DNA from 2 places in the Pseudoalteromonas nigrifaciens genome. Region 1 is predicted to be linked to the other one. Evidence: riboswitches for the same ligand, from Rfam matches in the RefSeq annotation. Region 1 holds a riboswitch; the other holds the start of a gene.
What was found. A riboswitch is a leader RNA that binds a small molecule or an ion and turns the genes downstream of it on or off. The one in region 1 is predicted to bind lysine.
Positions count from the first base shown of each region.

Region 2: linked by a shared signal. The riboswitch ahead of lysC (lysine-sensitive aspartokinase 3) and the one ahead of dapA (4-hydroxy-tetrahydrodipicolinate synthase) in region 1 are both predicted to bind lysine.

Region 1 covers NZ_CP011036.1:188,827-192,012, reverse strand. The annotation lists gene PNIG_RS00925 (protein adenylyltransferase SelO) at 1-798, opposite strand, end outside; gene PNIG_RS00920 (DNA-3-methyladenine glycosylase I) at 808-1,506, opposite strand; lysine riboswitch at 1,710-1,907, shown strand; gene dapA (4-hydroxy-tetrahydrodipicolinate synthase) at 2,060-2,944, shown strand; gene PNIG_RS00910 (2,3,4,5-tetrahydropyridine-2,6-dicarboxylate N-succinyltransferase) at 2,960-3,186, shown strand, end outside.
Region 2 covers NZ_CP011036.1:1,443,372-1,446,557, forward strand. The annotation lists gene PNIG_RS07045 (hypothetical protein) at 1-112, opposite strand, end outside; gene nhaD (sodium:proton antiporter NhaD) at 344-1,591, shown strand; lysine riboswitch at 1,724-1,896, shown strand; gene lysC (lysine-sensitive aspartokinase 3) at 1,972-3,186, shown strand, end outside.

The DNA.
Region 1 (3,186 bases):
ATCAAAATCGAAGCTGTTCATCATGGCACATGGGCCATAGTCGATAGTTTCGCCGCTAACCAGCGTATTATCGGTATTCATTACCCCATGTATAAAGCCTACTCGCATCCAACTAACCACCAGCTCAACTTGGTTTTTAATCACTGCAGCTAAAAATGCTAAATAGCGCTCAGGTCCTGTTGCTTGAATTTTTGGGTAATGACGCTCAATAGCTAAGTCGGCAAGGTTTTTAAGCCCTGCAACGTCGCCTTGCGTTGCTAAATACTGAAACGAGCCAACACGAATATGGCTACTGGCTAAGCGCGTTACAATAGCGCCAGGTTGAGGTGGGTTTCGGTACACTGTTTCGCCACTACCAACCACAGCTAAGCAGCGCGTAGTTTTTATACCTAACGCTTGCATTGCTTCGCTCATTATATATTCACGAATTGCTGGGCCAAGTGCACAGCGGCCATCGCCACCACGAGAGTAAGGAGTGGCACCAGAGCCTTTTAATTGAATGTCCCACAACTGGTTTTGCGCATCCTCTACTGCACCTAGCAAATGAGCACGCCCGTCGCCTAAACGTGGTGAAAAATGTCCAAATTGATGCCCTGAGTATCCCAGTGCAACCGCTGCAATTACTTGCTGTTCGTTGCCGCTAAAAGTACTGGCCCGTAACTCAGGAACGACATTAATATTAAACGCTTTAGCTAAGCTGTCATTCCAAAGTAATAGCTGTGGGGCGGCCACCTTAGATGGGCGATCTTCAATTGCAAAATTGTCGGCTACTTGTCTGTACCTTGGCATTAAATTCATAACTACCCTCTACTGTTGTTGGCTTATACCTACACGATTATCGCCTACACTGTAGGCTATAATTAAGCTTAGCTCTTGCATGCTCAAACCGCTTTGTTGCTGTAATTCATTAAAGAACGCTTGCGCTGCAGTTAACGACTTTTTAGTTTGTAAGCCACCATCAATAATTTTGTGCGCGCGCAAATAACTCTCAACATCCCGCGATAATAAAAAGGTATCTTTACCCAATGCACGCAAAGTATAAGGGCCGGTATTTCCACCCAAGCGTGCACCGTGTTTTTTTAAGTACGCCCACAAACCAATAATATCTTCACTTGGCCAGTCTGCAATAAACTGACTAAAGCTACCATGTTGCTGGGTAACCTCATGGATCATGAACGCATTTTCGGGGATCGTTTTTACTTTTTTATAATTGCGAACAATACGCTTGTCGCTGGCTTTTTGCTCCAACATATCGGGTGGCATCATTAATAATTTTTCAACGCTAAACTGCCAAAAAACCTCTCTAAAGCCTGCCCACTTGCTGTTAATAACCGACCAGTAAAAGCCACTTTGAAAAACCTTGCGCGTAAACTCTTCCAGCCAATCATCATCACTTAAAGCTACTAATTGTCGCTTAGATGCAGGTTTAGCAAGTAGTTGCTGTAGCATTTGTGTTGAGCCTTTTCGCTCTACTGCTCGCTGATAAATATCATTAAATTTTTCCATCTGCTTGAAACCTTATTTTGCAGTTACAAATTTCGCGCCGCGATTACCCCCTAGTTTAAGGGAAATTGTCCTTATACGTAACCGTTACCAAAATCGATGACACTATCTGCACTTAGCTGCTTGACACCCAGATGGCTAAAATGATTTAATCATTGCACTTACCCTATTTAATTATATTTGTATTGCTAGCAGTACAAATATAAAGGGCTGGAAGAGGTGCGTTATTCAGGTAGCGTATGTTAGGAGCACAAACTCCATTGAGCATACGTAAGGGGAATCAACGCCGAGAAACAACAATATTTGTGTCATTGTTGTTTCGGGCGACTAGGTTGAATCCTAGCGACTGTCACCAATAGCTATTTAAACGTAGCTTATTAGTTTGGTGGAGAGCTTCTGGTCTTAGTATAATAAGGCCGTGCGCCCTATTATTTAAGCCCATTCGCTCTTCGAATTATAACATATCCTACACGTGGGTATTTGTTCGAACGATGTTAATGCGGCTCTTTCCTATATAGCTTCTTAACTCACCGAACATTCTATAAGTTCGCGAGAGATGATCAAAAACTTTAATTTAGATGACTACTCAGTCTGGACGGCGCTCGTTACTCCGTTTAATCAAAATGGTACAATCGACTATGGCACCTTAACCACTTTGGTTGCTGAGCAAGCCGCTGCCAATAATGCTATTTTATTACTAGGCAGCACAGGCGAAGGCTTAGCCTTAACACTTAAAGAGCAACAAGCCATTGTTGAGCACGTGTGCCAATTATCGCCTAATGTACCCTTAATGGTGGCTGTAGGTGGTATGAACCTCAAACAGCAATTAGCCTGGGTTGAATACTGTAACCACTTGCCTATTCATAGCTTTTTACTTGGCTCGCCGCTTTATGCAAAGCCCGGTGTACTTGGGCAAACCCATTGGTTTGAAAGCCTTTTAAATATAAGTAAACACCCTTGTATGCTTTATAACGTACCAGGGCGAAGCGCTGTCGATATTCCAGTGGCAACCATTCAAAACCTACAGCAACATAAAAACCTATGGGCACTAAAAGAAGCCAGTGGCAACATTGCGCAATTTGAAGCTTACCGTCAAGCGGCTCCTAACTTAGCTATTTTTAGCGGCGATGATGCGCTTATGCCCTACTTTGCCCAAGCCGGTGCTAAAGGACTGGTATCGGTAGCAGCTAATGCTTGGCCGCTACAAACTCACGAATTTGTACAGCGTAGCCTAAGTGGCCAATACCCCAATTTATTTACTCAGTGGTCAAGCGCAATCAGTAGCTTGTTCACTGTAGCAAACCCCATTCCCGTTAAAGTACTCATGCATTTACAAGGGCGATTAACGAGTTCGTATTTACGCCCACCGTTAACTCACCTCGAATTAACGCAAACAACGTGCATTGAACAAGCAAACAACACCATTTTATCTTGGCATTAAACATAGGTTTTTATAATGAGCTGGTTAGAACTATTAAATAATTTAGAGTCGGGCGCAGTACGCGCAGCATCACAAAACGAAAGCGGCCAATGGCAGGCTAACGTTGCAGTAAAACAGGGTATTTTAGAAGCCTTTAAAAATGGTACAAACACCGAATTTGTCGGTGGCTTTGTTGATAAACATAACTTAGCTCCGCAAGAGTTTAGTGCCACCGATGGCGTACGTATGGTCCCGGGTGGCTC
Region 2 (3,186 bases), 1.3 Mb from region 1:
CATTTTGCAAATCTTTAATACTAAAGTCTGCCATTTTAAAACGTTTAAATAATAGCTCTAGCACCCCCCAATGTTCGCTAAGGGTATTTAATAGCTTTTTAGCTGGGATCATAAGGCGTTTATACATCCTAGTATGTTGTTAAATAAGTAGCTAAATAAGCTAGTTATTCGTAATTTTAATAGCGCTGATAGCTATATGGTATTCGTTTTTACAACGATTTAATAATAGTTTTTACCAGGTCATAGTGATAACATCCGCACCGAAAATAGGCACACGAAATGTGCGGCTCTATTTTCTTCATAGGTTCAATTTTTACATTATTCCAAAGGTTGTTCAATTATCATGGTTTCCTCTATTATCCTGACTTTAATAGCGATTGCATTTTTGCTGATCGTTATTGAGGATATAATCCACGTAAACAAAGCTAAAACGACACTTTTTTTTGGTACGCTCTGCTGGATTATCTCTTTTATCTTCCCTATTAATGGGCAAAGCCCTGATACGATTCAATCACTCCTTAATCATAATATTTTAGAAATTGCCTCCTTATGGTTGTTTTTAATGGCGGCAATGACCTTTGTTGCCTATTTAAACTCAAAAGGGTTTATCGAAAATATTGTTAACCGGATTATGCCAAAACGAATTAGCGAACGTAAGTTAATGTTTTTGGTTGGTGTTTTTGCATTTATATTCTCTTCTATTTCCGATAACGTAACCGCTACGCTTATATCTTTAGCGGTGGTTTTATCATTAAAACTTGAAGCCAAAAAGCTAATTAGATACGCCACGCTGATTATCTTTGCGGTTAACTCCGGTGGTGTGTCGTTAATTACCGGCGATGTAACCACGTTAATGATATTTTTAGATGGCAAAGTAACTATTAGCAATTTGTTATTGTTAATTGGGCCAGCATTTGTAAGTGTGATGCTGTTAGCCGCACTGTTGTCAATTGGCTTAAATGGCCAGCTCGACTTTACTAAAACGAAGCAAAAACGCATTGAAAAAACCGATATTACAATTGCAGTTATCTTCTTATCTACGGTTATTGCTACCTTAACACTGAGTGTTTTATACAGTGTACCGCCATTGCTTACCTTTTTGTTTGGTTTGTCTATGATGTTTTTAGTAGCGCAATTTTTAATGCGCAAAAAAGACATAAACAAAGACATGATAGATTTCATTCGTGAAATAGAATACGACACCTTGTTGTTTTTTGTAGGTGTATTATTACTGGTAGGAGCGCTAAAAGAAGTTGGTATGTTAAGCCACTTTAGCGACCTGTACACAATAATGGCACCTGAATACGCAAACTATTTAATGGGTATATTGTCGGCAGGCGTTGATAACGTACCACTTACAGCCGCGTTATTAAAAGCAGATATAGTAATGACACAACAGCATTGGCTGTCGTTTACTTATGCCACAGGCGTAGGGGGCTCTATGTTAATTATAGGCTCAGCGGCGGGTATTATTGCCATGAGTAAAGTTAAAGAACTGACCTTTATGAACTACTTACGTTTGTCGTTTTATTTATTAATTTGTTACACCGTAGGCTATACCGGCTCATATTTAATGGCTGGTTTTGTTTAATATTAGTTATTAAAGTGCTTGACAGCTAGATGTCTAAACGATAACTTTCAAAGCCCCAGTAAAGTATTGAGCTTTTCAATATATTGCTGGGGTTTTGTTTTATTAGTGATTGCGAAAATAGCCATTAATACAACATTCAGAAGAGGTGCGATACTTAGGTATTTAATGTGAGGTGACGAACGCCGTTGAGCATTAAAGAGGGAAGTACTCGCCGAGAAAAATAACACGTCGTCGTCGTTGTTTTTCGGTTTATGGGGCTGAATCCTCAAAACTGTCACCAATATAGGTGGAGAGCTTCTGGCAGTGAATTTTCTTACCTTATATTTGCTGCCAAGTTCTTCTTGTTTTATTACGGTTTGGATGCCGTGAAAGGAGACGAAATGACAACCCAATCAGTGCCACATGTAGTATTAGGCAACAAATCAAATTATACCGTTGCTAAATTTGGCGGCACCAGCGTAGCTAACTTTGCAGCTATGGATCACAGTAGTAAAATAATAGTAGCAGATAAAAGCGTGCGTATTGTTGCACTAAGCGCCAGCGCAGGAGTCACTAATCATTTAGTTGAGCTGTGCAATAGCAGCCTTAGCGAAGATGAGCGCCAAGCGCATATTAACGGTGTGCTAGCGATTCAGCAGGCTATTTTAGCTGAATTGAGTTTAGATACCGATTTAGAGCAGGGCTTTGCCCAGACGTTAGCGGCATTTGAAAAACTAGCCAGCCAAACGTTACAAACAAAAGCGCTACATGACGAGCTATTAAGTTTTGGCGAGCGATTATCAACTTATTTATTTACCCAAGTGCTGCGCTCAAAAGGTTTAAATGCAATACGCTTTGACGTGCGTCAAGTGCTTAAAACCGACAGTCAATTTGGCAAAGCAACCCCTAATGTTGCAGCTACTGCACAAGCGGCAAGCGCATTACTTGTTCCGCTGTTAGACGATCAAGTAATTGTTACACAGGGCTTTATTGGCAGCGACGAACACGGCCAAACGACCACTTTAGGGCGCGGTGGATCAGACTACAGCGCGGCATTACTGGCCGAGGCTATTCATGCTAAAAGTGTACATATTTGGACTGATGTAGTGGGTATTTTTAGTACCGACCCGCGTTTATGTGTAAAAGCCACGCCAATTGCACGCCTCAGCTTTGACGAAGCCGCCGAAATGGCTACCTTTGGTGCAAAAGTATTGCATCCGGCAACTATTTTACCCGCCAGCCGCAGCCATATTAATGTGTTTGTAGGGTCGAGCCGTGAACCTGAGCGTGGTGGTACTTGGATTGAGCGTGAAAAGTCGCAACTGCCAGGAATCCGCGCAGTAACACAACGCAAAAACCAAATATTACTTACTCTTAAAAGCCCAGAAATGCTATTAGCTAGTGGCTTTTTAGCACGAGTGTTTACTATTTTAAGTGAGTTTAATATTTCGGTAGATTTAGTGACCACCTCTGAAATTAGCGTAGCAATAACGCTTGATAACGCGCCTAATGCATCGCGCCCAGAGCTTGATCAGGGGTGTTTAGATAAACTTGCTGAGTTTTGCCATGTATCGGTAGAAAATAACTTAACTTTAGTGGCGCTTATTGGCTCAGAA